DNA from 3 places in the Variovorax humicola genome. Region 1 is predicted to be linked to each of the others. Evidence: predicted binding sites of a transcription regulator. Region 1 holds the regulator's gene; each other region holds the start of a gene.
The links. Region 1 encodes FNR, which switches genes on or off when oxygen is low (the NO sensors DNR and NnrR bind a similar motif). Its sites were predicted from a motif close to TTGATNNNNATCAA; they were not measured.
Positions count from the first base shown of each region.

Region 1 (10,105 bases):
GCCGGGCTCTGGTGGTCCGTCGACCCCGGCAAGGCATTGATGGTTGCCGTGGCCGTGCTGATCGTGACCTGCCCCTGCGCGCTCTCGCTGGCCACGCCGGCGGCGATGCTGGCGAGCGCCGGCATGCTGGCCCGGCGCGGTGTGATGGTGCGCAACCTGCAGGCGCTGGAGGGACTGGCATCGGTCGACACGGTGGTGTTCGACAAGACGGGCACGCTCACGGTCGACACGCCGCGCGTCGTCCGCGTGCACTGCCGGCCGGGCACGCCGACCGCAGCGGCCCTGGAGTGCGCCGCTGCGATTGCAGCGCAGTCGCTCCATCCCGCAGCACGTGCGGTCGTCGACGCGTGGCATGCCGCGCCGCATTCGCCGTCGACCTGGAAGACCTTGCAGGTGATCGAGTACGCCGGCATGGGTGTCGAGGCGCGCATGATCGACGAAGGGTTGGATGGCGCGGACACGCGCCGCATGCTGCTGGGATCCGCAGCCTTTTGCGGTGTTCCGCCCCTGGATGCGGACGCGCCGCAGGTCCATTTGAGCGACGAGCAAGGATGGAGGGCGAGTTTCGTGCTGGAGGAGAACGTGCGGGACGACGCGGCGAAGGCGGTGGCCGCGCTGCAGTCGCAGGGGCTGGCCGTTCACCTCCTCTCCGGCGATCGCGCAGCCGCCGCGGGCGCCGTTGCGCAGCGAACCGGCATCGGGAGCGTGAAGGGCGATTGCACACCCGAAGGCAAGCTGCTTTTCATGAGGGCGCTGCAGGACAAGGGCCACGGCGTCGCGATGGTGGGCGATGGCTTGAACGACGGCCCGGTGCTGGCGCGGGCCGACGCTTCGTTTGCTTTCGGCAATGCCGTGCCGCTGACGAAGGCGAGGGCCGACTTCATCGTGATGGGCGGCGAGCTCGGCGTGATCGGCGTGGCGGTCGCGCAAGGCAGGCGCACGATGCGCGTGGTCCGGCAAAACCTCTGGTGGGCCGCCGGCTACAACGCGCTGTGCGTGCCGCTGGCGGCCGCCGGATGGCTGCCCGCATGGCTGGCCGGCCTGGGCATGGCGGCGAGCTCCCTCGTGGTCGTGGTCAACGCGGCGCGGCTGGCGGGTCGCAAAGGCGAAGCGGGGCATTGATGGACATCCTCTTCCTGCTCATCCCGTTCTCCGTCGTGCTGGTGCTGCTGATCCTCATCGCCCTCTGGTGGGCCGTGGACCGTGGCCAGTTCGAGGACGTCGAGCCCGAAGGCCAGCGCATTCTGCGCGAGGATTGATCTGCATCAAGATGCCGCGCAACGCGCGCCCGGACACTGGCCGCATTCAAAGAATGAAGGGCCCGCGATGCAATCCTCGAATCCACCCGCAGCGGTCTACGACGACACCGTGGTGCGGCAATTTGCGCTCATGTCGGTGTTCTGGGGCGTTGTCGGCATGCTGGTAGGCGTGGTCATCGCATCACAGCTCGCGTGGCCGGATCTCAACCTCGGCATCCCCTGGCTGAGCTATGGCCGGCTGCGGCCGCTGCACACCAACGCGGTGATCTTCGCCTTTGGCGGCTGTGCCTTGATGGCGACAAGTTTCCATGTCGTGCAGCGCACCTGCCAGGTCCGGCTCTTCGCGCCGAAGCTGGCCTCCTTCGTGTTCTGGGGTTGGCAGGCGGTGATCGTCGCCGCGGCCATCAGCTTGCCGATGGGCTTCACGCGCGGCAAGGAATACGCCGAGCTCGAATGGCCGATCTCGATCCTGATCGCGGTGGTCTGGGTGGCCTATGCCATCGTGTTCTTCGGCACCGTCGGCACGCGCAAGGTTCGCCACATCTACGTGGCCAACTGGTTCTACGGCGCCTTCATCATCGCGGTGGCCCTGCTGCACATCGTCAACGGCATGTCGATGCCGGCCGGCTGGATGAAGAGCTACTCGATGTACGCCGGCGTGCAGGACGCGATGGTTCAGTGGTGGTACGGCCATAACGCGGTGGGCTTCTTCCTCACCGCCGGCTTCCTCGGGATGATGTACTACTACATCCCCAAGCAGGCCGAGCGGCCGGTGTATTCATACCGGTTGTCGATCGTGCACTTCTGGGCGCTGATCTTCACCTACATGTGGGCAGGCCCGCACCACCTGCACTACACCGCCTTGCCCGACTGGACGCAATCGCTGGGCATGGTGTTCTCGCTGATCCTGCTCGCGCCGAGCTGGGGCGGGATGATCAATGGCGTGATGACGCTCTCGGGCGCCTGGTACAAGCTGCGCACCGACCCGATCCTGCGCTTCCTCATCGTGGCGCTGTCGTTCTACGGCATGGCGACCTTCGAGGGTCCGATGATGTCGATCAAGACCGTCAACGCGCTCAGCCACTACACCGACTGGGGCATCGCCCACGTGCATTCGGGAGCGCTCGGCTGGGTCGGCTTCATCTCGATGGGCTCGCTCTACTACCTGATTCCGCGCATGTACGGCCGCACCGCGATGTACAGCGTGCGGGCTATCGAAGTGCACTTCTGGACGGCCACCATCGGCGTCGTGCTCTACATCGCCGCGATGTGGATCGCCGGCGTCATGCAGGGGATCATGTGGCGCTCCATCAATGCCGACGGCACGCTGACCTACACCTTCGTCGAAAGCGTCAAGGCGACCTTTCCCTTCTACGTGGTGCGCCTGCTCGGCGGCCTGCTCTACCTGGGCGGGATGCTGGTGATGGCCTGGAACGTCTGGATGACGGCGATCTCAGGCATCTCCGCCCGCGCACAGATTCCACCACTCGCAGCCGCCCACGCCTGAGGAAACGCCATGCCTTCGAATTCGAACCAGGCCACCGGTTTCACCCACGAGAAGGTCGAAACCAACAACCTCCTGATGATCGTGCTGATCCTGCTGGTCGTTGCCATCGGCGGCGCGGTGGAGATCGTGCCGCTGTTCTTCCAGAAGTCGACCACCGAGCCGATCAAGGGCCTCAAGCCCTACACGGCCCTGCAGCTCGCGGGGCGCGACGTCTACCAGCGCGAGGGCTGCTATGGCTGCCACTCGCAGATGATCCGCCCGTTCCGCTCGGAGACGCTGCGCTACGGCCACTACTCGGTGGCGGGCGAGTTCGTCTACGACCACCCGTTCCAGTGGGGCAGCAAGCGAACCGGGCCCGACCTGCAGCGCGTCGGCGGCAAGTACAGCGACGAGTGGCAGCGCATCCACCTGAACAACCCGCGCGACCTGGTGCCCGAGTCGAACATGCCGGCCTATTCGTGGCTGGAGAAGAACATCGTCGACGCCGCCTCGCTGCCGGCGCACATGCGGGCGCTGCGCCGCGTCGGCGTGCCCTACACCGACGAGGAAATCGCATCGGCCGCCAAGGACGTCGAAGGCAAGACCGAGATGGATGCCACCGTCGCCTACCTGCAATCCCTGGGCCTCGCGCTCAAGTAAAGGAGCCAGAGCCGTGGACCTCACCACCTTGCGCATCGCCGCCACCGTCGCCTGCTTCCTCGTCTTCATGGGCATCCTGGCCTGGACCTTCTCGCGGCGCAACACGCGCCGCTTCGAAGAGGCCGCACAGCTTCCGTTCGAGCAGGACTGAGAGGAGCGTGCCATGAACGATTTCATCAACGACTTCTGGGCCAACTACGTTGCCGCTGCTTCCGTGGTGAGCATCCTTGCCTGCGCGCTGCTGCTGTGGCTGACCGCGCGCAAGCGCGTGGTGCCAAGCGACGACAACACCACCGGCCACGTCTGGGACGAAGACCTGCGCGAGGCGAACAACCCGCTGCCGTTGTGGTGGATGGGCCTGTTCGTCATCACCATCCTGTTCGGCTTCGCCTACCTCGCCTTCTTCCCCGGCCTGGGCAGCTTCGACGGCAAGCTCGGATGGAGCGCCACCGGCCAGTACCAGGCCGAGGTCGCGCAGGCCGACAAGGAACTGGCCCCGATCTACGCCGCGTATACGTCGATGCCTGTCGAGGCCATTGCGGGCGATCCGAAGGGCATGGCGATCGGCGAGCGGATCTTCATGAACAACTGCGCGCAATGCCATGGCTCCGACGCGCGCGGGAGCAAGGGCTTCCCGAACCTGACCGATACCGACTGGCTGCATGGCGGCGCGCCCGACAAGATCGTCGAGACGATCACCAAGGGCCGCACCGGCGAGATGCCGCCGATGGCCGCTGTGGTCGGGACACCTGACGAAGTGAGGAACCTAGCCCAGTACGTGCTGAGCCTGTCGGGCAACTCGACCGACTCGGTGCGCGCCGGCCTCGGCAAGTCGAAGTTCACGGCCTGCGCCGCGTGCCATGGCATCGGCGGCGTCGGTAACCAGGCCCTCGGCGCGCCCGCGCTCAACGACAACGTGTGGCTGCACGGCTTCGGCCAGGACGCCATCGTCGCGATGATCAACGGCGGCAAGCACAACGTGATGCCCGCGCAGGAAGGGCGGCTGACCGAGGCGCAGATCAAGGTGGTGGCGTCGTACGTCTGGGGCCTGTCGAACAAGCCGCAGGCCAAGCCCGCGCCCTGAAACCGGGAGAGGCCATGCCAGGCTCCGCGCAACCGCGAAAGTTCATTCCCATCGTGCCGGCGGTCGAGTCCACCGGCCTGTACGAGGCGTCGAAGAAGATCTACCCGCGCACCGTGCGCGGCAACTTCGCGCGCTGGCGCTGGGCCATGGTCTTCGCCACGCAGTTGTTCTTCTATGCGATGCCGTGGATCCAGTGGGGCGGACGCCAGTCGCTGCTCTTCGACCTGGCTGCGCGCCGCTTCTACATCTTCGGGCTGGTGCTCTATCCGCAGGACCTGATCTATCTGTCGGGCCTGCTGGTGCTGTCGGCCCTGTCGCTGTTCCTGTTCACCGCGGTGGCGGGCCGGCTGTGGTGCGGCTACACCTGCCCGCAGACGGTCTACACGGAAATGTTCATGTGGGTCGAGCAGAAGGTCGAGGGCAACCGCATCGCGCGCATGCGGCTCGACGGCGAACCTTTCTCGCTGGAGAAGTTGGTGAAGAAGTGGTTCAAGCACGTCGTATGGCTTTGCATCGCGATGTGGACCGGCTTCACCTTCGTCGGCTACTTCACGCCGATCCGTGAACTCGGCCTGGAATTCCTGCAGACGCGCATGGGCTCGTGGGAGGTGTTCTGGGTCATCTTCTATGGCTTCGCGACCTACGGCAATGCCGGCTTCATGCGCGAGCAGGTGTGCAAGTACATGTGCCCCTATGCGAGGTTCCAGAGCGCGATGTTCGATCGCGACACCCTGATCGTCAGCTATGACCTCGCACGCGGCGAGCCTCGCGGCGTCCGCGCCAAGGGGCAGGAGGGAAGGGCGCTGGGATTGGGCGACTGCATCGACTGCTCGCTGTGCGTGCAGGTCTGCCCGACCGGCATCGACATCCGCGAAGGGCTGCAGTACGAATGCATCGGCTGCGGGCTGTGCGTCGACGGCTGCAACACCGTGATGGACCGCATGGCCCTGCCGCGCGGGCTGATCCGATACGCGACCGAGAACGGGCTGGCGAACGGATGGTCGTCGGCGCAGGTCTGGCGCCGGGTGTTCCGCCCGCGTGTGTTGATCTATGGCGGCGTGCTGCTGGTCCTCGGCATCGGCCTGCTCGCGAGCCTGGTGCTGCGGATGCCGCTGAAGGTCGATGTCGTGCGCGACCGCGGCGCGTTGGCCCGCATCGTCGAGGGCGGCCAACTCGAGAACGTCTATCGCCTGCAGATCATGAACGCCACCGAAGAGCAGCAGACCTACCGCATCGAGGCCAACGGGCTGGATGGGCTGCACGTGGCATCCGCCGAAGTCGTGGAAGTGGAGTCGGCCCAGTCGCGCTGGGTGGCGGTCCGCCTGCAGTTGCCCGCCGACAAGGCCCCGGCCGGATCGCACACGGTGCACTTCGAAGTGCGCTCCGCGGATGGACGCGCCCATGTTTCCGAGAAGGCCGTGTTCCTGGTGCCCCGATGAACCCGAAAGGACAAAGCATGACGACAGCGACCGAACCATCCACCTCGCTACCGTGGTGGCGCTTCCCGCTGGTATGGCTGGTCATCGGCCTGCCGGCGGCCGTGGTCATCGCGAGCGTTGGCTCCGCCTGGATTGCCATTCACACCAGCGACTCGGTGGTCGAGGAGGACTACTACCGCAAGGGCGTCGAGATCAACCGTACCCTGGCCGACAAGGGTTTGATGCCGGCGCAGACGGCCCGCAATCATGCGATGACGCCGGCCGGGGACATTCCGGTGCCATCGCGCATCGCCAAGCCATGAGCGCGCGCAAGTGGATCTCGATCCTGTGGCCCGCCTTCCTGCTGGCGAGCCTCATGGAAGTGGTGGTGTTCGCCCTTGTCGACCCTTCGGATCTGCGATGGGGAGCGGAAGGCCTGGGTTATTCGCGGCAGGCGATCTACACCACGAGCTTCCTTGTCTTCTGGGCGATGTCCGCGGCCTCGTGTGCGCTCACGCTGGCGCTGGCCACGGTGCCGCCCGAGGACGAAGGCACGCTGCGCCGCATCAACGCCCGGGCGGATTGACGATGCGCTGCAGGGCCTGCGAATCGAGGATGCGCAGGTTGCGGTGCTGTACCTCGACGATGCCGTCCTCCACGAACTTCGACAGCGTCCGGCTGATGGTTTCCAGCTTCAGGCCGAGATAGCTGCCGATCTCCTCGCGCGTCATGCGCAGGATCACCTCGGAGCGCGAGAAGCCGCGCGCGTGCAATCTCTGCACGAGGTTGAGCAGGAAGGCGGCGAGCCGCTCCTCCGCGCGCATGCTGCCGAGCAGCAGCATCACGCCGTTCTCGCGCACGATCTCGCGGCTCATGATCCGGTGCACGTGGCGCTGCAGCGCCGGCACTTCGCGCGACAGCGCTTCGACGCGCTCGAAGGGGATGACGCAGACCTCCGAATCCTCGAGCGCAACCGCATCGCAGTTGTGATGCTCGTTGACGATGCCGTCCAGGCCCATGATCTCCCCGGCCATCTGGAAACCGGTGACCTGGTCGCGGCCGTCGTCGCTGGCCACGCGGGTCTTGAACACGCCCGTGCGAATGGCATACAGCGCGGTGAAGCGCTCGCCGTTGTGGAACAGCGTCTCGCGCCGGCGCAGCTTGCGCCGCGTCTTGACCAGGCCATCGATGCGCAGGAGTTCGTCGGGCTCCAGCCCGGCGGGCATGCAGAGCTCTCGCAGATTGCAGTTGGAGCAGGCGACCTTGATGTTGTGGGTGATGGTCATGGGCAGTCTTTGTCGATTGCGCAAATTCTGGCGGGCACTACCTGCGATCGGCTTGATGCAGGTCAAGGCATGCAACCGACATCCAGGGCACATTGAATTTCCTTCAATGCAATGCGCGAGTCACACGATGTCTTTCATCTGCCCACCCGCCGAGTCGCACGTTCCCCAATTGCTGCCCTCGGTCGCAATGCTGCGGCGCTTCGAGATCGCCGGTCCGCGCTACACCTCCTACCCCACGGCCGATCGATTCGTCGAGGCCTTCGACGCGGCGGACTACGCGCAGGCATTGCGCCAGCGCCGCAGTGCCGGCGCCCGTGCGCTGCCCTTGTCGCTCTATGTCCACGTGCCGTTCTGCGAGTCGCTGTGCTACTTCTGCGCCTGCAACAAGATCGTGACGCGCCATCACGAGCGGGCGGCAGAGTACCTCGACTACCTGGCGCGTGAAATCGAACTGCAGACGGCGCAACTGGGCCGCGGCGCGCTGGTGAGTCAATTGCACCTGGGCGGCGGCTCGCCGACCTTTCTCGACGACGCGCAACTGGCCCGGCTGATGGACATGCTGCAGGGTGCCTTCACCTTCACGCCGGATTGCGAGCGGTCCATCGAGATCGACCCGCGCACCGTCGACGCCGAGCGACTTGCGAGCCTGTCGGCGCTGGGCTTCAACCGCTTGAGCTTCGGCGTGCAGGATTTCGACCCCGAGGTGCAAAAGGCGATCCATCGCGTCCAGCCGGCCGCGCAGGTCTTCGAGCTCATGTCGATAGCGCGGCAACTGGGCTTCAAGTCGGTCAATATCGACCTGATCTATGGCTTGCCGCTTCAGACCGTGGAGTCGTTCGAGCGCACGCTCGATCAGGTCGCGGAGTTGCGGCCCGACCGCATCGCCCTCTATGCGTATGCGCATCTGCCCGACCGGTTCAAGGCACAGCGGCGCATTCACGTAGCGCAGCTCCCCGTCGCCGCGGACAAGGTGCAGATGCTGGCGCGGTCGATCGCGCTGTTCAGCGCCGCAGGCTATGTCTACATCGGCATGGATCACTTTGCCTTGCCCGATGACGCACTGGCCGTCGCAAAGCGGCAAGGCCGCCTGCACCGCAACTTCCAGGGCTACAGCACGCAACCGGATTGCGACCTGGTGGCGCTGGGCGTCTCTGCCATTGGCCGCATCGGCGCGACCTACAGCCAGAACGCGAAGTCGCTCGAGGAGTACTACGACCATCTCGACCAGCGACGCCTGCCGGTGGTGCGTGGCCTGGCGCTGACGCGCGACGACCTGCTGCGCCGCGCGGTGATCATGGCGCTGATGTGCCAGGGACATCTCGACTTCGAAGCGCTGGGGCAGGCCCACCTGATCGACTTCCGCGACCACTTCGCCCCGGAGTTCGCGGCGCTCGGACCGCTGATTGCCCACGGCCTGGTGCGGCTGAGCGACCACGCGTTGGAGGTCACGCCGCTGGGTTGGTTCTTCGTGCGCGCCATCGCCATGGTGTTCGACCGCTATCTGCAGGCCGATCGGACCCGCACGCGCTATTCGCGCATCGTGTGATGCAAGGCGGCCTGGCGACTGCCGCACTGGTGATGGGCCTTGCCGGAGGCCCGCACTGCGTAGCCATGTGCGGCGCGCCGACGGCGGGGGTGATACGGCTGGTGCGCGCGCCGTTCGAAACCGCACGCGGTGGCACGGCCGTCGCCCAAGGCCTTTCCACGACCCTGGCGTTCCATGCGGGCCGCGTCGCAAGCTATGCATTGGCCGGCGCGGCAGCGGCCCTGGCGACGCAATCGCTCGCGCTTGCAAGCACGCATGTGGCCGCCCTGAAACCCCTGTGGATCCTGTTGCACGCGGCGACGCTGGCGTGGGGCGTCGCGCTGGTGGCGCAAGGGCGTCAGCCAGCGTGGGCGCACCGCTTCGGCAAGGCGATGGCGCTGCGGGTGCGGCCGCTCACGCGCTCCGTTTTCGGCGTCCTGGCCACGGGTGCGCTTTGGGTCCTGATGCCCTGCGGCTTGCTCTATTCGGCATTGGCGCTCGCCAGCCTTGGCAATGGGGCGCTGGACGGCGCCATGGCGATGACGTTGTTCGCTTTGGGCAGCGGCCTTTCGCTGGCTGCCGCACCATGGGCCTGCCAGGGACTGGGACGCAGGCTTGGCCCTGCGCGCGAACGGTGGGGCGCGCGCATCGCCGGTGTGCTGCTCGCCTTGATGGCGCTGGACGCGTTGTGGATGGACCTCGGGCAGCGCATCAGCGACTGGTGCCGGTGAACAAGCGCTTGCCTTGCGCCAGCGCAATGGCAATGGAGTTTGCGGGCGCGACGATTCGCGTATGAAACCAATGCCCGCACACGGCTTGCTGGCCATCGTCGCCATGGCGTGGGTCGCCCATGCCGGAGCGATGGACGCGTCATGCCTCGAGCGCGCCGATGGCCGCGCCGTGGACTTCGTGGCGGCCGCCGCGCGCGAAGCCCCATCGGTCGTGACGCTGGTCGCGAGCGGCGTGGACGTGGGGTGGAGCGTCGGGCAGGCCAGCGACGATGAAGCGGACAGCGCAGGTGTCGCCGGCGAGCCATGGCGCACGCAAGGAGCGCCGTCCGTCGGGCGCAGCACCGCGTCCGGCATCGTCATCCGGCAGGACGGCTTCATCGTGACCAGCGCGCATGCCGTGGCCGGCGCGCACGACGTCACCGCACGGCTCGCCGACGGGCGAGGCTTCAGGGCCAGCATCGTCGGCATCGACAAGCGCACCGACGTGGCGTTGCTCAAGGTCGAGGCGTCCGGACTGGCCGTTGCGCCGATCGCCGGCAGCGCCGTGCTGTGTCCCGGCGAGCCCGTGGCCGCATTGGGATCGGCCCTCGGCTTCGAACAGAGCGTGACCGCGGGAGTCGTTGGTGCCAGCCCGCGTTTCGTGGAAAGCGGTGGCG
Region 1 is NZ_JBBKZV010000028.1:55,681-65,785, forward strand. It holds gene WKW80_RS29045 (heavy metal translocating P-type ATPase) at 1-1,122, shown strand, start outside; gene ccoS (cbb3-type cytochrome oxidase assembly protein CcoS) at 1,122-1,259, shown strand; gene ccoN (cytochrome-c oxidase, cbb3-type subunit I) at 1,327-2,766, shown strand; gene ccoO (cytochrome-c oxidase, cbb3-type subunit II) at 2,776-3,405, shown strand; gene WKW80_RS29065 (cbb3-type cytochrome oxidase subunit 3) at 3,419-3,556, shown strand; gene ccoP (cytochrome-c oxidase, cbb3-type subunit III) at 3,569-4,489, shown strand; gene ccoG (cytochrome c oxidase accessory protein CcoG) at 4,504-5,928, shown strand; gene WKW80_RS29080 (FixH family protein) at 5,946-6,230, shown strand; gene WKW80_RS29085 (hypothetical protein) at 6,227-6,493, shown strand; gene fnr (fumarate/nitrate reduction transcriptional regulator Fnr) at 6,474-7,193, opposite strand; gene hemN (oxygen-independent coproporphyrinogen III oxidase) at 7,321-8,739, shown strand; gene WKW80_RS29100 (sulfite exporter TauE/SafE family protein) at 8,739-9,449, shown strand; gene WKW80_RS29105 (trypsin-like peptidase domain-containing protein) at 9,511-10,105, shown strand, end outside.

Region 2 (10,105 bases), on a different contig from region 1:
GAACTCGTCGACAAGTTTGCTGACGTCATGCTCGTGGCGAGCGTGTCGTTCGGGATCCAGATGTTCCTGATGAAGATGGGGGGCCATGAAGCCGTGGCCATCGCCACCTCGGTCGCCGTCGTGCTCTGGTGGGCCGCGGCTGTGTGGCGCGGTGGCGGCACATGGGTTGCGAGGTGGTCCCGCCCGTTGTTGGTTGGGATGCTGCTGGTTCGTTTCGCGGTCCCGCTGACCGCACTCGCCAACGAGGCCGTCTACGGCGCCTTCATGGCGAAGGACTACGCCGAGGTCAGCGCCAAGGTGAACGACGCCGACCGCAAGGTGCCCAGCGGCGTGTCGGACCTTCCGCGCGTCAAGGGCAGCATCTGGGACATCCTGCGCGGCTGGAAGGACATCCTCGACAACGTCAAGGAGGGATTCGATTACAGGGGCATCCTCGACGAGGCGAAGGACTTGAGCGCAAGGATCGTTAACCTCATCGCGATCTTCGTGCTGCAGACCATCGTCCTGCCCTTCGCGTTCTTGTGGATGGCCTGGCGTTCGGCCCGAATGCTCGTCGGTAGCTTCGCGGCAGAGGTCCGCTGCAGGTAGGCGCCGCCGGCGCTCAGCCGCCCGAGAACCCGAAGCCCGCGATTGCTCTCGGAGGGTTCGCCTCGGCGTGGCTCTTCCAGTCGCAGAACCTCCCCGTGGAACTGAAATGGGCGTCCAACTGGGCAATGGCGTTCATCGCGCGCTATGGCGCAGAGCTCGTGCTCGCCTTCATGAGTCGGGCTGTCAAACCCTTTACGGGCGATCATCCGTCGACGAAGTAGGCGGCTCCTTCGGGAAGTCCAATGCTGGCAGGCCGGGTGTCACCTTGGGCGTCGAAAACTTCAATCATGGACCGGCGTCGGGGCCAGCTGCCAAGATGATGGCCGCCGAGGCGCTGGTGCACATTGACCGCGCCAATCGTGATGAGTACTACGAGCACAACATTACTTCGCAGCTGATGAGAGTGTGCAAAAGCGTGGGAGGCTGATTCCGAAGGTCAAGCATCGGACTCCGCTGAAACCCGCCGCCATTACGGCGGATGGCACGAGAGCCGTGTGCCAGTCTTTGGCGCCGACGCCTTGGCCAACTTCGCCAGCCGACCGGGCGACAGATCGCCGTTGAGAGCAGCGACGCGGACTTGCGCCAGGCAGTGGGCCCCTTCGTCGGTCCAGCGCATTTGCTGCTTCTTCGCCATGCGATGGCTCACGACCAGGTTCACTGCCGACTCTGCGATGCTGCTGCTGATAGGCAGGCCTCTCCTGAGACGCGCCCCGTAGTTCACCAGCGTGCCGGCGTTGCTCCCGATGTAGCCAGACACGCGCTGGAGATTCCACCAGAGCGTCGAGAATTCATAGCCCTTCCTGGCCATCAAAGCGTCATCGAGCGCCTTGATGCGCGCCACGGACTTGCCAGCCTTGCCGTGCCAGACGAACCATTTGGAGCTGCGGATTTCACTTTCCACCCAGGCTCGCTCCAGCGATTCGATCGCCGCGCTACCGAACACCGAGTTCTCAGCCGCCTTGAACTTCATTGCGATGTGAAACCAGTCCAGTATCCTGCCTCGGGCAAGTTGGCTGCCTTGAACCGCCTTGGCGAACTCGCCCGCGTCATCGCTGATCACCGTCACGCGCTCGTTGGGCCCGACACCACTGCGGGCGAGGAATTGATCCAATCGCGCGGCCGCCGAGGGCACCTGCTTGTGCACATACGCGTACACGCGAGGAGCACGGTCGGCAAACGCAGCTCGCCCGGCAACGATGTTCACGTGGCGTTGCAAGGTCGGTGCCGGTGACCAAGGCGATCGAAGCTTGGCTTCCGCGCGAATGGCTTGGCGGCCCTTGGGGGTGCTGTGGTGCTTCAACCATGCCGAATCGACGCTGACGCACGCGACGTTGGTGGATTCGCGCCGTGGGACGGTGGTGTCGGCGATGGCGGTGGCCTTCGGCTGGTTGGCGATATCGCGCTCCACTTCGGTATCCAGTTGCCTTGCGACCGCATGAACCCGTTCCCGTGTGCCGCTGAACGAGATCTGCTTGTCGATTGGAAGGACCTCCTTGAGCAGTGCTGTGGCCTGCCGGTAGGGCAGATGGGCAGCCCATTCCACCTGAAGGTATTCCAGTTCCGGTGTCACCCGCCTGGGCAGCGCCTTGCAAAGGGGACTCACGGAGCTGCGTGCTGTCCCCGGCGCCGCACGGCAGGGACACGACCACAGTCTCGGGCTCCTGACGGCCACGTTGCCATACACGGTCCGCACCACAATGCTGCGACTGTCCTTGTGGCTGAGCAACGTACCGCACCGGCAGCAGTTCGTCTCGCCCGCCATCCACTCGTCGACCTGCTGCGAGACCATTACGTCTTGGACCCGGGCCAGTAGAGCACGGCCTTCAGCAAGGGTGAGGCCCAACTTGGCAAGACTGCGGTCGCGACGCTCGAGAACGGCCAACGTTACCGCACCGTCCACTGCGTCGCCGATGTCGGCGGCCTCAGCAATTCGAGCCTCAATGATCAAGCGCATGGTTTACCTCCGACGGGTCGATAACCGCCAGAGTAGCGAAGACGGCCGCCTTGAGAGCAAGTCGAAGCAAGGCCGCGGGGCTCGCAGCCTCCCACACTTTTGCACACTCTCATGTGGTTTTGGCCGGGCACTACGACGAGTTTGCCTCCACCCAGCATCGGGCAGCCGCGTCGGCCATGACGGTGAAGAAAGGCCGAGACCGCTCGCCGCGCACGATCAGCACCGGCCGCGTAATTTTCGACAACTGCTCGCAGCTAATCTGTGGGACGTTCTTTTCCTCAAAGTACACGCCCATCGAGCGAGCACTGTCGAGTTGGATCCTCTGTAAAGCAGCCGGCTGCGCGTCAAAGTAGCCAGGTCGCCCGCTGACGCCGTCGACCATTCTCTTTACCGCCAAGTCATTTTCACCTGCGCGCACTGCCTGCCCCACCGGGGCCATAAATAACGAAACGTCATCTCTGTGATGGCGGCCTCATCCAAAATGGCGCTCTCCCTTACGCGGCACCGAGGAAAGGAATTCCGATGTGTGCGCCAGCGTACAGACCAAGGTCTCTGGCCTGGGCTAGAAGTGTCTTTTTCATGATCGGCGCACATGTCAACGCAACAGCCTTCATATCTTTTGGGCGAGCATGTCGCGTCCAACGCAGCCATCCCGATGCCGGGGGGTGTTGCGGCAGCCTCCGAACTTTGGCTGGGCGTGCGAGATGAAGATTTGGTCACTGCTGTGCTGCTTTCCATCGCTGGGCGCCGAACATTGGTTCCTGAGCGCGTCGAGGTATTACCATTCTTGTGCTCCCTAGCCGACCTTTTCAGGCATACCCTTGATAAGCGCATTGAGGTTGTTGTGGAAGTCGACAGAGATTGCCCCGCGTGGAACGTAGATAGAAGTGCGCTGGAGGAAGCGTTGATGCAAGTAGTGCTCAACTGCAGTTGCGCCGCACGTCGAATGGGTCGAATGACGTTGTGGGCCTCATTCGACCGACGGGGTAGCCTTCAAGGCACGCTGCTCAAAATTCTCAGCAACTCCTCTGGTGAAGATTGGTCGTCGCTTGAATGGCGAAACTGATGAGTTGCCCCGGCCGTCAACGGCCGCTATCGGGAATCTCAGAAGACCGTAGTGGGCCCATTGCTGTCGCCCGCTTTAGGGCTGCTGGGCGCCCGCCATGCAGCGTAAGACGGTCGTCGCACAGCCTCATCTCGTCCGCCAGATTAGTTCGAGCTCGCGCCACAACGGAGCCGCCCGACCGTCTGATCAACTTGGGACCGGTATTCCGTGACCCGACTCGATCCCTATCCATCGCGCCGGTGAGTCGGTAACATCCATCGATCATAAGGAACGCGATGGAGCGGTCAAACGGCGAACGCAGGCTCGCAGCGGTCATCGCAGCCGATGTGGTCGGCTAAAGCCGACTGATGCAGGAGGATGACCAGGCGACGGTGTGGGCGTTGACCGAACGCCGGGCGCTGATCGCCGTCCACGTCGAAGCCGCTGGCGGGCGCATCGTCAACGCACCCGGAGATTCGATGCTGACCGAATTTGCCTCCGTTGTGAGCGCAGTGCAATGTGCGGTCAACGTCCAGCGTGCAATGGAAGAAGCCAACTCTGGCCTGCCCGAATCGCGGCGCATGCGCTACCGGATCGGCGTCAACCTCGGCGACGTGCTGGCCGATTCCGATGGCATCTACGGCGACGGCGTCAACATCGCTGCGCGGCTGGAGTCGCTCGCCGCCGCCGGAGGCATCTGCGCGTCGCAAGCAGTGCGCGACCAGGTCAGCAACCGGCTTGCGCTGCAGTCCGAAGACATGGGCGAACAGGCGGTGAAGAACATTGCCGAGCCCGCTGTTTCGTGTCGTAGTCTATGCGGCGCGCGATGGGCAGGTTGCGCCTGCCGCCGCGGTTAAATCGCCAGCGCACGCGCTGGCAGACCGCCGCTCGATCGCGGTGCTGCCCTTCACCAACATAACCCGCGACCCGGAGCAGGAGTATTTTGCCGACGGCATGGTCGAGGACATCACCACGGCCCTCGCGCGCACGGGGCAGTTCTTCGTTATCGCCCGCAACTCGAGCTTTGTCTACAAGGGCCGGGCCGTGGACATCAAGCAGGTGGGGCGCGAACTCGGGGTGCGCTACGTGCTCGAAGGAAGCGTACGCAAGGCGGGCAGCCAGATCCGAATCAGCGGCCAGTTGATCGAAGCCGAGAGCGGCAGTCACATCTGGGCCGACAGCTTCGATGGCGCGCTGGAGAATGTGTTCGATCTGCAGGATCGCATCACCGAGAACGTGGTGTGGGCAATTGTGCCCAGCGTGGAGCGCGCCGAGATCGAACTCTAGAGAGTAAAACCCACCAGCAATCTGCAGGCCTACGATCTTGTGCTGCGCGCGCTGCCTGGGATCCTGCCAGGCGCGAGCAAGGCACAGAAGGATGAAGCGTCTTTGTTGCTCGATCGCGCGCTGCAGTTGGACCCGCGCTATTCGTTGGCGAAAGCGTTCGGGGCATTTGCGTGCATGCACCGCGTGATCGACGGTCAAGGGGACGCTCAGGACGTGAGAACCGGGCTGCGCTTGGCAGACGAGGCCCTTGCGGACCACCGGGACAATCCCATGACCCTGGCCTTCGCGGCATATGCACTGGCCACACTCGGCTACCGCGTCCAGGGCGTGACAGTGATTGGGTTTCGATACGAGGAAGCATTGCGCGCGATCACCCTGCGGGTGAGGCCGATGCGATGTGATTTCGGTAAACGCGAGACGAGTGCGAGGCGTCGATGACGCTGTTTCAAATGCGTCTGATTCTTCGAAATGCGCCCCTTCATCGTCAAGCAACTCGACTACGACCTCACCCGGTGGCCGGCCTGGCGTTGGTCGCACATCATCTGAACCGACTCGCCTCGGTGTTCAAGCGCATCGACAGCGCCTTGCCCGTGAAGAATGGCGTTGCCAACAGCGACATCCTGCGCAGCTACCTGGGTCTGTTGGTGCAGGGCAAGAGCGACTTCGACGCGATCGAGAACTTCCGCGGCGATGCCTTCTTCAAGCAGGCGCTGGGTATCAAGCTGCTGCCCTCCAGCCCGACGCTGCGCCAGCGCATGGATGCACGCGCGGGCGACCTGTTTGACTTCCTGCCCCCGTTGATCGAGACGCTGCTGTCCGGCGTGCGGCTCGACTATGGCGTCTTGCCGTGCGGCTGGCTCGCGCTGGATGTCGATACGTTCACGATGGACAACGGCGACACCGCCAAGGACGGCGTGGGGCGCACCTACAGCGGGGTCGATGGCTACTGTCCGTTGGCCGCGTATCTGGGCTCGCACGGGTTCTGCCTGGAGTTGGCGCTGCGCCCGGGCGTGCAGCACTCGGCGTCGGAGACGCAATTCAACTTTGAGCGTGTGCTCCCGATGGCGCAACGCCTGAGCGCGGCAGGGCCGAAGGCACCGATCCTGGCGCGGCTGGACTCTGGCTTCGACTCCGCGGCGCTGATGCGTGAGATCGATTCGTACAACCGGGCCGGCGTGCCGGGGATGCCAGCGGTGGACTGGCTGATCAAGTGGAACCCACGCACGACCGATGTGGCAGCGCTGGCCGAGCGGCTTGAGGCCGACGCCACCACGCTCTGGGAACACCCGCGGGATGGCAAGCGCGTGACGCTGTGGGAACAGGCGCTGCACATCGAGGGCATCGAGCGGCCGCTGCGCCGGGTGCTGCGTCTGACTGAGCGCACCATCGATGAAGGGCCAGTTGCTGATCGAGCCCAAGCTCACGCTGGACGGCTGGACCACCAGCCTGGGCGCCAAACAGTTCGATGCGAAGGCCATCATCGCGCTGTATGCCGACCACGGCACGCACGAGCAGTTCCATTCCGAGTTCAAGACCGACCTCGACCTGGAGCGACTGCCCTCGGGCAAGTTCGATACAAACTATCTGGTGTGCGAACTCGCGGCGTTGGCCATGAGCATCCTGCGCCTGATGGGACAGGCCGGGCTGCTGGGGCCCGATGCACCGGTGCGCCATGCGGCCAAGCGCAGGCGCCTCAAGACCGTGATGCAGGAACTCATCTACCGCGCCGGTCGCCTCATCGAGCATGGCCGGCGCCTCATCCTCGGGCTCGGTGCCAACGATCGCGCGGCCAAGGCCTTCCAGCGGCTGCACGCAGAACTCTCGGCACTGCCATGACGCGGGCTTCGAATTGCGCGTCTACGTCCGTCACAGAGTAGCCCCAATTGCCCCCGAGAGCATTTCGGCTCACGGATTCAGGTTCTTGGATTGCGTGAAGTAATGGAATGGACGCCCCCACCCTACGCGGCATTGGATATGCCAAAGTTGAAGCGTTACTCAACCGCCTAAACCATCGAAGGTCCAACCACGTTTCTTGATGTAAGTCAGGGTTGGGCCACGTGCGTCGCGCAGTCGATTTCAGAAGTGCAACGGCGCAACGACCTGGCTGCCGATCTTCACCAGGCCGGCAATGACAATGGCCGAGAAAGCGAGCGAGCCGACGCCAGCCGTCATGCCCAGCGCCATCAGCAGTCCGTCGTCTCGCGACCCGCCCAGTGCCACCAGAACGGGCGCCACGCCTTCGTCGCGTCTGATCCGCGGCGATCCGCGCGATACGGTCGATGTCGATACCGTGCCTGTCGGCTTCACGGGGAATGTCCAAGACGGCTCCTTTGCTGCATGCATGAGGGCCGGCATCCAATCCGCAACACCCCGTAAGCCCAGCGCACTATGGTGCGCCTTCTTGGCGCGAGGGGCGCCGCAGCGTCATCAGCGGGTTCCGCTAAATCGTGCCGGTGCCTGCTCCGAGCCCGCCGGCATATTGAGAACGGCGCCATCGAGATACTGGACCCAATCCTCATGCGCATACAGGAAATCGTCGATCTCCTGCAAGACATCCAGCAGGAGACTGTCGCCTCGGATGTCGCTCACCAGCCTTCCGCATTGATTGTCCTGGCGCAGATTTACGCTCAGGCAGGTCGAGTCCGCCCTCGCATGGATGCGGACTTCATGGCGGCCGAGATCGAAAGGAACGAGGATTGCACGCAAGGACTTCAGGCAACGCTCGGCACCCAGCCGGCGTGCTTGTTCCAGCGACGAATCCATCTCCGCGGCAATGCCCGACAGGGCGGCGAGACATTGGGCGCGTCCATACGGAATGTGGGAATGGACATGGTTCGAAGCGGCCAGCGAATTCATGATTGGACCTCCTTCTTGACGTTGCACGTGCTGCGTTGTGGAAATTCTTGCAGCCGGCGAGCGCCACACCTTGCGCGGGATCAAACTCGTGCAACGTTTCTCTGCATCAAGGTGCCGGCCGGGTAGCCGCGCGATGCTGTGCTCCTGTCGTCGGCGGCTTTCCGGTTGCGGCGATTTCAAAGAGGAGCCGTCGCATGTTCATTCGACCCCTGCCAGCCTGTGTTCTCGCCGCCTCGTTACTGTCCGGTGTTTCGGCAGGGGCCCAGTCGCGCGGCGAACTCCTGTACGCAACGCATTGCATTGCGTGCCATACGACGCAGGTGCACTGGCGCGAGCGCAGGCTCGCCACAGACTGGAACAGCCTGCAAGCGCAAGTCGTTCGCTGGCAGGCCGCGGCATCGCTCGAATGGAGCGACGAGGACATCGTGGCGGTGACACGCCACCTCAATGAAAGCTTCTATGGTTTCAGGTCGCCGTCCGGCCCGCCCGTGGTCCTGATGCCGACGGCAAGCCGGCGTCCCGGGTCCCTGCCATGAATGACTGGGGGAAGCGCCACCCGTGGTCCATCCTGCTCGCGATCGGGCTGCTCGGGCTCGCGTTCCGTGAGCATCGCGTAGTCTGGCGCTTCTTCATGATGTCGTGTTTAGTTCAGGTGGTTGCAATGGCGCGGGGCGAACGTCCCAGCCGCTGTTCGACGGCGAGCACGTCACGCGTGATCTTGATCAGCGTGTCCGGCGTCACGCTCATCGCATCAATGCCGAGCTCGACCAGGTACGCGGCGACCTCCGGGTAGTCCGACGGTGCCTGACCACAGATTCCGACATGTCGGCCGTTTCGACGCGCACCCTCAATGGTTTGGCGGATCATGGCCTTGACGCCGTCGTCACGCTCGTCGAAGTCGAAGGCCACGATGCGCGAGTCGCGGTCCACGCCCAGCACCAATTGCGTCAGGTCGTTGGAGCCGATCGAAAAGCCGTCGAATAGCCGTGCAAAGGCGTCGATCTGGATCACGTTGTTTGGAATCTCGCACATCACGTAGATGTCGAGGCCATCGACACCGCGACGCAAGCCATGGGCAGCCATCGCTTCGAGCACATCCTCGGCCTCCTTGATGCGCCTGCAAAACGGAATCATCAGCTTCACGTTCGTCATTCCCATGTCTTCGCGTACCCGCTTCATGGCGGCGCATTCGAGAGCGAAGCCCTCTGAATAGGCCGGGTGCGTGTAGCGCGAGGCGCCGCGAAAGCCGATCATCGGGTTCTCTTCCTTCGGTTCGAACCAGCCGCCGCCGAGCAGGCTGGCGTACTCGTTGGTCTTGAAGTCGGACATGCGCACGATCACCGGCTTTGGATAGAAGGCCGCGGCGATCATGCCAACGCCTTCGGACAGTTCGCGCACGAAGTAGTCGGCCGACCGCTCGAAGGACCGCGTCAAGCGAGCGATTTCGGCGCGCACACCCGCGTCGTCGATCTTCTCGGGATGCACCAGCGCCATCGGATGAACCTTGATGTGTTCGGCCACGATGAACTCCATGCGCGCCAGGCCGACACCGTCGTTGGGCAGGAGCGCCGTCTGGAACGCACTATCAGGATTGCCCAAGTTGACCATCAACCGGGTCTGCGGACGCGCAAGTGTCGACAAGTCGACACGCGTCTTCTCGAATGGCACTGCGCCCGCATAGACGCGGCCTTCGGCGCCCTGGGCACAGGACACGGTGACCTCGTCGCCGGTGCGGATGCTGGCCGTCGCATTGTCGCACCCGACGACGGCAGGTATGCCGATTTCGCGGGCGACGATGGCCGCATGGCAGGTACGACCGCCGCGGTTGGTGACGACGGCTGCCGCAATTTTCATCACCGTTCCCCAATCGGGCATCGTGGTGTCGGCAACCAGCACTTCGCCGGGCTGGAACTGGCCGAGTGCGATCACATCGGTCACGACGCGCGCCTTGCCAGCTGCGATCGTCGAGCCGACGGCCCGGCCCCTGACAAGGGGAGCGGCAGGCGCATCTATGTGGTACTCGTCGACGCAGGTCAGCGGCTTGCGCGACGCCACCGTCTCAGGGCGGGCCTGTACGATGTAGATGTGCCCGTCCAGGCCGTCCTTGGCCCATTCGATGTCCATCGGCGTCGGCTGGCCCGCAAGTCGGCTGTAGTGGTCCTCGATGACCACGGCGGCGTCCGCCAGTGCCAACACGTCTGCGTCGTCGATGCAGTACCGGGCCCGATCTTCCGGCGGCGTCGGCAGGTTGCAGGTAGTTTCCCGACCGGCCCCTTTCGAATACACCAGCCGTGCCTCCTTGCCGCCCAGCTTGCGCCTGAGCACCGCGCGATGGCCCTGTTTCAGCGTGGGCTTGAAGACATAGAACTCGTCGG
Region 2 is NZ_JBBKZV010000039.1:9,423-19,527, forward strand. It holds gene WKW80_RS32490 (hypothetical protein) at 1-588, shown strand, start outside; gene WKW80_RS32495 (hypothetical protein) at 695-1,015, shown strand; gene WKW80_RS32500 (ISKra4 family transposase) at 1,058-2,542, opposite strand; gene WKW80_RS32505 (hypothetical protein) at 2,673-2,924, opposite strand; gene WKW80_RS32510 (hypothetical protein) at 3,135-3,608, shown strand; gene WKW80_RS32515 (adenylate/guanylate cyclase domain-containing protein) at 3,956-4,444, shown strand; gene WKW80_RS32520 (hypothetical protein) at 4,371-4,874, shown strand; gene WKW80_RS32525 (hypothetical protein) at 4,914-5,312, shown strand; partial or broken gene WKW80_RS32530 (IS1380 family transposase) at 5,324-6,710, shown strand; gene WKW80_RS32535 (hypothetical protein) at 6,951-7,181, opposite strand; gene WKW80_RS32540 (hypothetical protein) at 7,302-7,730, opposite strand; gene WKW80_RS32545 (cytochrome C) at 7,925-8,266, shown strand; gene ppsA (phosphoenolpyruvate synthase) at 8,379-10,105, opposite strand, start outside.
Region 2: the regulator FNR is predicted to act here: its motif matches at 7,827-7,840, upstream of WKW80_RS32545 (cytochrome C).

Region 3 (10,105 bases), on a different contig from region 1:
CAGCGGGTCACCGGCCTTGGCGAAATACATGGTGCCCGTGCGTACGCAGCTGGTCGGCGGCCGCTCGGTCATCGGCCGGCGGGTGTGGAACAACCACTACTGGATGGCTGCGCGACTTGACACGGAAGGCGCTCGCGATGTGTCAGTCACGCTGCCGGACCTCATGATCAATGGCTCGCCCGCACGGTTTCCAGCGCTTCGATTTCACCGTGAGCTTTTCGTCGTGCTCGCGCCATTCAATTGTTGAACAAGCGAGCCCGAACGGCCGTCGATCTAACGTTTAACGATATGACCATCAGCACTCGACGCTGCACCACAGCCGACCACGGATGCGTCGCCGCAAGGCCTCGAAAACGAGACGTCTGACTACGGGATGCCACGCGAAGACTGCACCGAATACGAGGCGCACCAATAGCGGTTTTCGTGCGTCAGGCCCGCTTCTTGAACATGGCCGATGCGCCGCTCGCGTGCGCAACATCCTCGGCAGTGGCAAGCAGAGCCGGGCCGAGCGCCAGCATCCGTTCCTCCGTGAGCCTGACCAGCGGGCCTGCAATCGTGACCACCCCGATTGCCGCGCCATTGCCAATTCGGATCGGCGCTGCCATGGCCGTCATGGCCGGGGCGAAAACCTCGTTGATCATGCTGAAGCCACGCTTGCGGGCGTTGCGCACATAGGTGAGAACGGCCCTGACGGTGGTCGGCGCCTTGGGGCCGAACTCGCCCGGCTTGCCGAGGCCTTGCCGCGCGACCAGTTGCAACACTTCTTCGTCGGTCATCGTCGACAGCCATGCATGACCAGCCGAACTGCATGAGAGGTTGACCGAAAGGCCCATGTCCGGGTCGTAGCGAAGCCCGCGCCTTGCACCCTGTGCCTTGGCCACGAATGTCAGGTCATCGCCATCGACCACCGCCAGCCGCACCAGTTCACCAGACTCGGCGGCGAGGCGATCGAGCAGCGGCTGTGCAACATCGACGATGCCGCTGTTGCTGAGGAAGCTGAGGCCCAACGAGACGAGCTTGATGGTGAGCCTGTAGTCACCGTGGTTCTGGTCTTGGCGCACATAGCCGCAACGAATCAACTCGGCCAGCAGGCGGTGCGTCGCACTCAGCGGCATGCCGAGATCGGTCGCCAATGCAGACAGTTGCCGACCTTCCGGATGCTCGGCAAGGTGCTCCATTATTTTGAAGCTGCGTTCAAGTATTGCGCTCATTGTCATGGCCCCGAAGGCGCCCGGTCCACGGGCCTCATCATCGTACTGAAGTGCCACTGTACCTGCACTCGGTAAAGTGTTTTCACTTATGGAAACCTTTTCCAGATTTTCATAACATCGCGCCGCATTGGGCATCCGGCCGTTGCCAACAACGCGCCTTGCCCTCCGATTTCATACCCGACTGGAGTCTGTGTTGAGCGCTCTTTTTCTTCGTTCGCTGGCCGTCGCCGGCATCGCCATTGCCATGGCCGCCTCGGCCTTCGCGCAGGATGCGCAGGATCGTGTGATCCGCTTCGGCCACCTCAACAATGCCGACCATCCAGTGAGCTTCGGCGTGAAGCGCTTTGCGGAACTGCTGGCCGCCAAGAGCGGCGGCAAGATGAAGGTACAGGAGTACCCGGCCTCGCAACTGGGCAACGAACTGCAGCAGCAGTCCGCGCTGCAGGGCGGCGTGCAACAGATGTCGGCGCCGGCCACGACCTCGCTTGCGGGCATCGTCAAGGAGTTCGGCCTGATCGACTTTCCGTTTGCGGTGAGCACCTTCACGCAGGCCGATGCGCTGCTGGATGGCCCGCTGGGCCAGGCGCTGATTGCCAAGCTGCCGGAAAAAGGTCTGGTCGCGTTGGGCTACTGGGACCTGGGCTTCCGCAACGTGACCAACAGCAAGCGCCCCATCACCAAGGCCGAAGACCTCGATGGCTTGAAGATCCGCGTGATCCCGAATCCGGTGTTCCTCGACACCTTCAAGGCATTCAGGGCCAATCCGGTTCCGATGCCGTTCGCCGAGTTGTACGGCGCGCTCGAATCGAAGGCGGTCGACGGCCAGGAGAACCCGTACTCGGTGATCCTGTCGAACAAGATGTTCGAGGTGCAGAAGTTCCTGAGCGCCACCAACCACGTCTACGCGGCCAACATCGTGCTGGTCAGCAGGAAGTTCTGGGACACGCTCTCGCCCACCGAGCAGAAATGGATGAACGAAGCCGCCAACGAGACACGCGGCTACCAGCGCCAGGTGAGCCGCGCCGCCGCGCAGAAGTCGGTGGGCGAACTGCAGGCCAAGGGCATGCAGTTCAACGACGTGAGTTCCACCGAGCAGGCCCGCATGCGCCAGATTGCCAAGCCGGTGATCGACAAGTTCGCCGCCAGCTATGACCCCGCAATGGTGAAGCTTTATTACGACGAACTTGCACGCATCCGCAAGTGAGTTCACATCCGACAAGGCATCCCATGAAGATCCTCGTTCTGCACGGACCGAACCTCAATCTTTTCGGGCGTCGCGAGCCGCACATCTACGGCCATACGACGCTGGCCGAGATCAACGCGCGGCTCGACAAGCTGGCCGCCGAACTCGGCGTGACGCTCGACGTCATCCAGTCGAACCACGAAGGCGACCTGATCGACTTCCTGCACAGGAACATCGACGAAGCGCAAGGCGCGCTGGTCAACCCGGCCGGCCTCACGCAGCATGGCGTGCCGCTGCACGACGCGATCAAGGCCATGCCCTTCCCGATGCTGGAGGTGCACATGTCCAACATCGCGGCGCGCGAGGCATGGCGCGCGCATTCGATCATCTCTCCGGCCGTCAAAGGCACGGTGCAGGGACTCGGGCCGGTGTCGTACCTTGCCGCATTGCGCGGGCTGGTCGAGATGCTGCGTGAAAGCGAAGCCGCAGCATGAGCCGCTGGATCGACCGAGGCTGCAAGGTCGTCGAGGCTGTCATCGCCCTGTTCCTCGCGCTGATGGTGGTGCTGGTGTTCGGCAACGTGGTGCTGCGCTACGGCTTCAACTCGGGCATCACCGTGTCGGAGGAAGTCTCGCGCTGGTTGTTCATCTGGGTCACGTTCCTTGGCGCACTGGTCGCGCTGAAAGAGCATGGTCACCTCGGCATGGACATGGTCGTGCAAATGCTGCCGCCGATCGGCAAGAAGGCTTGCGCGGTGGCCGGCCACGTGGTGATGCTCTACATCGTGTGGTTGCTGTTCCGGGGCAGCCTGGCGCAAACGCGCATCAACTGGGATGTGACCGCGCCGGTCACGGGCGCATCGATGGCCATCGTCTACGGCGTTGGCATCGTGTTCGCGGTGCTCGCTGCCGGGCTGCTGGCGCTCGACCTGATTCGCATCCTCACCGGCCAGGTCGCCGATGAAGACCTCGTCATGATCCAGGAATCCGAGGAAGCGGTGCAGCTTCAGCAGATCCTCGGCTCGGCGCATGAACCCGGGGCCAGGAAATGACCGTCTTCGTCTTCGTGGGTTCGCTGCTCCTGGCAATGGCCATGGGCATCCCGATCGCGTTCTCGCTGCTCGCGAGTGGGGTGGCGCTGATGTGGCACCTCGACCTGTTCGACGCGCAGATTCTTGCGCAGAACGTCATCGGCGGCGCCGACAGCTTTCCGTTGCTGGCGGTTCCCTTCTTCATGCTGGCCGGCGAGATCATGAACGTCGGAGGGTTGTCGAAGCGCATCGTCAATTTCGCGATGGCGCTGGTGGGCCATGTGAAGGGCGGTCTCGGCTATGTGACCATCCTGGCCGGCTGCCTGCTCTCGGCGCTCTCGGGTTCGGCCGTTGCAGATGCTGCGGCGCTGACGGCGCTGTTGCTGCCGATGATGGTCAGTGCAGGGCACGACAAGGCACGCGCCGGTGGTCTCATCGCGGCCACCGGTGTGATCGGCCCGGTCATTCCGCCGAGCATCGGCCTGGTGATCTTTGGCGTCGCGGCCAACGTCTCGATCTCGAAGCTGTTCCTTGCGGCCATCGCGCCCGGCCTGCTGATCGGCGCCGCGCTGTGGGTGACGTGGGCCTGGCTGGTGCGTCGCGAAAAGATCATCCCGCCGCCACGCAAGTCGGGCGTCGAAATCATGCGCGCGTTCCGCCACGCGCTGTGGGCGCTGTTCCTGCCGGTGATCATCCTGGTGGGCTTGCGCATGGGTGTCTTCACGCCGACCGAAGCGGCGGTGGTCGCGGCCGTGTATGCGCTTTTCGTGTCGATCGTGATCTATCGAGAGCTCACCTGGAAGGACCTGTACGGCATCTTCGTCAGTGCGGCGAAGACCAGTGCGATCGTGATGTTCCTCATCGCCGCTGCGATGGTGAGCGCATGGTTGATCACCGTGGCCGACCTGCCGTCGAAAGTGGTCGGCCTCCTGCAGCCTTTCATGGGCAACAAGATCCTGCTGATGTTCGCGATCATGGTGCTGGTGATGATCGTGGGTACGGCGATGGACATGACGCCCACCATCCTGATCCTCACGCCGGTGCTGATGCCGATCGTGAAGGCGGCCGGCATCGACCCCGTCTACTTCGGCGTGCTGTTCATCATCAACAACTCCATCGGCCTGGTCACGCCGCCCGTGGGCACCGTGCTCAACGTGGTGGCCGGCGTGGGCCGCATCTCGATGGACGACGTCACCAAAGGCGTGGTGCCTTTCATGATCGCGGAGTTCCTGATCATGTTCGTGATGGTGCTGTTCCCTTGGCTGGTCACAGGGCCGGCCAGATTTTTCAGCGGCTGAGAAGGCCCGCGTTCGCTTCACTCAAGACGATAGGAAACACATCATGAAAAGTCGCATCTGGAAGACCCTCGTCGCCGCCGCCGCAGTACTGGCCATGGCTGGCGCAGGGGCGCAGGTGAAGGAACGCACCCTGAAGTTCGCGTTCCAGAACCAGACCGGCCATCCGCAGGCGCAGGGCGCGCAGAAGTTCGCCGACCTCGTATCTGCGAAGTCGGACGGCAAGATCACGGTCAAGCTGTTCCCCGGCGGCGCGCTCGGCGGCGACCTCCAAACGGTGTCGGCCCTGCAGGGCGGCACGGTCGAGATCACGGTGCTGAACGCTGGCATCCTCAGCGCGCAGGTCAAGGAATTCGCGGTCTACGACTTTCCGTTCCTGTTCAACAATGGGCAGGAGGCCGATGCCGTGACCGATGGCCCGTTCGGCCAGAAACTGTTCGGCACGCTGGAAGACAAAGGGCTGCACGGCCTCGGCTACTGGGACCTCGGCTTTCGCAACGTCACCAACAGCAAACGCCCGATTGCCAAGGCCGATGACATCGCGGGCTTGAAGATCCGCGTAATCCAGTCGCCCATTTACGTCGACCTGTTCAACACCCTCGGCGCCAATGCGACGCCGCTGCCTTTCCCCGAGCTCTATTCGGCGCTTGACCAGAAGGCAGTCGACGGCCAGGAAAATCCGAACACGGTGATCCTGTCGTCCAAGTTCGCGGAAGTGCAGAAGTACGTGACGCAGACACGCCACATCTACAACCCGCAAGCCCTGATCGTCAGCAAGAAGACCTGGGACACGATGAGCGACCAGGAGAAGAAAATCATCTCCGACTCGGCCTCGGAAGCGACCACCTTCCAGCGCCAGGCTTCGCGCGGCGCGGCCGACAGCGCGCTCGAAGCGCTCAAGCAGGCGGGCATGACCGTGACCGAACTGCCACCGACCGAGGTCGCCAAGCTGCGCGAGAAGGTGAAGCCTGTGATCGACAAGTACACCGCGTCGATCGGCGAAGCGACCGTGAAGGAACTGATGGCCGAGATAGCCAAGGTACGCAGGTAGTTGTCGTTCAATGGACCTGTTCGAGCGCGGCATTGGCGTCGGAGCTGACGATGGTGACATTGAAGTGAGACAGCGGGCCGGCAGGACGGCCGCCCACCGCTCTACTTGACGACCATCACAGGCTGCGGCGAGGTCGCCAGCACGCGCTGCACGACCGAACCCAGCAGCAGGTCGGCCACTGCGCTGCGGCCCTTCGACCCCAGCACGATCAGGTCGAACTTCCCTGCTTTGGCGCAGTCGACGATCGCGCCGGCCACGTGCCCGGTGCGGATCTCGATGTCGTAATCGATGCCCGTCGATTTCAGCCACCGCACGGCCGGCCTGAGTTCCTTCTCGCTGAGTTCGCGCAGATAGTCGCTGACTTCGGCGGCGCCCACGAACGCTTTGGCGTGGCGCAGGCCGGTGTCGTCATGGACGCTGATGAGCGTGATCCTGTTCGGGGACGAGCGCACGTCGCGCGCGAGCCCGGCCGCGTACTTGACCGCACGCAGCGCGTGCTTCGAGCCATCGGTGCCGACAAGTATCTTCATGGTCGCACCGCTCCCGTCAAGGAGCTTTGGTGAACAAGGGTAGGTCGCAGGTCGTGCATGCAATCACCTTTCAGGTTGTGCGCGACGCTGGCGCGCTTGAATTTCCGCGTGCAACCATTTTGCAAGGTACGCCGCCGTCCGCGCTTGACGCCGATCAAGGCTGCGCACGGCTGTCGCTCCGGACTCGTGGCGGTAACGCGCCCGCGCCGCGGGCGTCGAATCCGAGTCGGTCTTGCACAGCGGCTTCACCGGCAAGATGGCTGAGCTGGTCGCGGCGCAGGCGAGCAAATGGCCGGCGGACATCATCGTGCTGGGCACGCACGGGCGCCACGGCGTCGGGCGGCTGCTGTTCGGCAGCGGCGCCGAGGCCGTGCTCCGCGGTGCGCCGGTACCGGTGCTGCTGGTGCGCGACGCCCCGGTGGCCGCGGCCGAGTCCTGACCGGACCCGATGCGCAGACTGTTCCTGCTCACGAACCGCCATCGCGCGCCTTCGACCAACGCCGGCCTGGGTCTTCTGCTCGCGTTCAACGCGGGCGCCAACAACGCGGGCGGCTTTCTCGTACTGCACATGTACACCTCGCACATGACAGGCTTCGCCTCCCAGGTCGCGGAGGGCTGGTGCTGGGAAGCACGACGCTGGTGCTCAATGCGTTTGGCGCCATCCTCGCGTTCATGGTCGGCGCCGGCAGTTGCGCAGTGCTCGTGAACTGGAGCCGCAGGCACCGCCTGCACAGCGTCTACGCCCTGCCCTTGCTGCTGGTCATGGGCCTGCAAAATGCCGTCGCGTCCAAGACCTCGGGCGGCAGCGTGCGCACCACGCACATGACGGGCAACATCACCGACCTGGGCATGGAACTGGGCAAGTGGCTCTACTGGGCCCGCAGCAACCATGCTCCGTCACGGCTGCAGGTCCGGCGCAACCGCCAGCGCATGGGCATCGCCGGTGGACTCGTCGCGATGTTCGTGCTGGGCGGCATCACCGGCGCGCTGGGGTTCAAGCATGTGGGCTTCGTGTTCGTGGTGCCGCTGGCGGCCCTGCTGCTCGGCCTGTCGGTGCCGCCGCTGCTGCGGGATGCTGCGCGTGCCAGAGCCTTGGTGGACCGCTTGACCGGCGATGCGGCCCGCGAAGCGCAACGGTGAGGATCGCGCCCCGGTGCAGGAGTCGTTTCAGACGGCCGCCCGCCCCCATGTCCGCAAGCGCCGCAGCCAGACGATCCTCTGCTTGCGCGTGAGGTTCTCCACCGAGCCGACGATCGCGTCGCGCACCGGCGCGATGCCGATGAGGCCGAGGATGTTGCGCTTGAGCAGACGCAGGCCGTGGGCCAGGAAGTACCAGCGGTAGACCAGGGCCGGCATTCCCATGGTGACGACCACGCGCGCGCTGCGCCCGGCGAGCAGCTTCGCCCGGAGGTTCGGCCCGTCCGCCGGAACCGCGAACCCCGGACGCATCACCTGCTCGAGGAAGCCCTTGAGGGCCGCGGGCATCCCACCCAGCCACAGCGGATAAACGATGACCAGGTGCTCCGCCCGGGCGATGGCCGCTTGCGCATCGGCCAATGCGGGCGGCAAGGCGGCATGCTTCCATTCCTCCTGGCTGCGCAGGAAGGCGAAATCCAGCATCCCGATGTCGACCCGTTCGACCTCGTGCCCGGCACTGCGCGCGCCTTCGGCATAGGCATCGGCGAGCGCATGGCAGAAGTGCTGCGCGCAGCCGTCCGGGTGCCCCTGGATGATCAGGACTCGCATGGCCGTCAGTGGGTCATCAGCACCGGCACCGTCATCTGCGCCAGGATCTGCCGCGTGACGCCGCCCAGCATCAGTTCGCGGAAGCGCGAATGCCCGTAGCCACCCATCACCAGCAGGTCGGCACCGAGGTCGGACAGGCGCGACAGCAGCGCATCCCCGACGCCGATCTCGGTGACGTCGCTTTCGGCCGTCGCATGGACGCCATGCCGCGTCAGGAATGCAAGCATGTCCGGCACCAGCAAGCGCTCTTCCGAGCTGTCGTCATGGACCGCACGGCAGGAAACCAGCGTGACCTTCGACGCCTGCCGCATCGCCGGCACCGCGGCCCGCAGCGCGACCGCCGACTCGCGCGAACCATCCCAGGCGACGGCCACGTTCTTCGGCACGCCTTCGAAATGGCCTGCGTACGGCACCAGCAGCACCGGCCGGCCCACTTCCATCACCACGCGTTGCGGCAGGTCGCGCGTCGTGATGTCCTTGACCTCGTCGTCGTCGCGCTGGCCGAGCACCACAAGGTCGCTCGTGCGTCCGTGCCGGACGACCGCGTCGACCGTCGTGGAGTCGATGAGGCGGACTTCGTACGACAGTGGTCCGTGTGCCGACAACAGTTCCCGGAATTCAAGGCTGATGGCTTCCGCGCGATGGCGCAGGTACTCCGCGCACTCCGCGATGTAGTCGGTCGCACCGGACAGGATCTCTTCGGCCGGGATGATGCCGTCGATGAGACCGGTCGAGATGAGCCCCACGAGGTGGCTCCCATGGGCCTGCGCCCACCCTGCCGCAAGGTCCGCGCGCTGGCAGAACGCGCCGGTGCGATCCAGATGCACGAGGATGGTTGGATAGGTCATGGTCTCGCCTGTTGATTCAGGTGCGCCCATGTTCTTCCACGCGACGTCGCTGCGCCTTGATGCGCATCAAGCCATCTCCTCGCAGGCTTCGACGGCCACCGCGACGACCATGTTGCCAAGCCTGATCGCGACAACGCGTTCCCCGGCTTTGCCGAGCGTATCGAACTCGGAGGTACATGGGCGACCTCGGATTGGTCGAGAGTGACTATGCCTGGGTGACGCGGCGGATCATGGACATTGCGCACCGGCACTCCGGTGGCCGGGCGTCTCGTGCCCGGAGGGCGGCTACGCGCAGGCGCCGATCGCCCGCAGCGTCGCTGCCCACGTCAGGATCCTGATGGGCCGCGACGGATCCGGCGGGTACGCGAGGCTCAGCCGTCGAGCGGTACCCCGCCACCGAAGCGGCAGATCCACTGATCCCACAAGTCGCGCTGCGAGTCTTCCATTGCCTTCTGCCAGGCGGCCAGGAGCTGGAACTGATTCTGCTGCGCTTGCAGCAATTGGGCTGCGAAAGCGTTCTGCCACTCGAGAGCCAGGTGCAACAGGCCATCCTGCACGGGGAATGCGAGCTTGTCGTCATGGGGCATGGTGATCTCCTGTGGGTGAGGATTGAGCTTCCTGCGAACGCCGTCGCGCGTTTTGATATGACGCAAGCCGCGCGTGACCATTTCGACCCATTTGGCCGCCCGCGACGACAAAGCCGGCATTGCCCAACTACTGGCAACCTGTTTGGGCAGCCACAGCCATCGCATCAGCCAGGTGCACTCGGCAAAGGCACCCATGGATCTCATGGCGCGCCCGACGCACGCGCGCTGGTTTTGCTCGCATGGTTCTTCCCGGCGAAGGCGGCTTCTCGATCGGCGGTTTGGGTCGCTCAGCAACCGCGAGCGGCTTGATGCTGCAGAGATTACAGCAATGCTGGTGAAGATCCAACTCCCGCGAATCGCCGGCGCTTGCAAGGCACTCGCGGCGTGGCGCACCCCCGACTTGCAGATCCCGATTCCCGCCGGCACCAACGCAAACCGCTATTCGGGGATGCAGGCGCCGGCGAATCACGGGCGCTCAGAGCCAACTCCAACCGGTTGCCGCTCGCGGCGTCGAAGATTTCGGCGATGTCGCTGGACGAGTTATGGACCTACGTGCAGGTTTTGAGCTCTGCGGTATCGGCGACTGGGTCGAGCGCAAGACGCTGGCCCAGATCATCCCCGCGC
Region 3 is NZ_JBBKZV010000009.1:35,647-45,751, forward strand. It holds gene WKW80_RS16435 (hypothetical protein) at 1-247, shown strand, start outside; gene WKW80_RS16440 (IclR family transcriptional regulator) at 429-1,211, opposite strand; gene WKW80_RS16445 (TRAP transporter substrate-binding protein) at 1,456-2,415, shown strand; gene WKW80_RS16450 (type II 3-dehydroquinate dehydratase) at 2,439-2,888, shown strand; gene WKW80_RS16455 (TRAP transporter small permease) at 2,885-3,445, shown strand; gene WKW80_RS16460 (TRAP transporter large permease) at 3,442-4,722, shown strand; gene WKW80_RS16465 (TRAP transporter substrate-binding protein) at 4,766-5,770, shown strand; gene WKW80_RS16470 (universal stress protein) at 5,872-6,300, opposite strand; gene WKW80_RS16475 (universal stress protein) at 6,533-6,739, shown strand; partial or broken gene WKW80_RS16480 (YoaK family protein) at 6,749-7,440, shown strand; gene WKW80_RS16485 (NAD(P)H-dependent oxidoreductase) at 7,468-8,046, opposite strand; gene WKW80_RS16490 (universal stress protein) at 8,052-8,894, opposite strand; partial or broken gene WKW80_RS16495 (histone deacetylase family protein) at 9,071-9,243, shown strand; gene WKW80_RS16500 (hypothetical protein) at 9,266-9,676, opposite strand; gene WKW80_RS16505 (hypothetical protein) at 10,024-10,105, shown strand, end outside.
Region 3: the regulator FNR is predicted to act here: its motif matches at 6,445-6,458, upstream of WKW80_RS16475 (universal stress protein).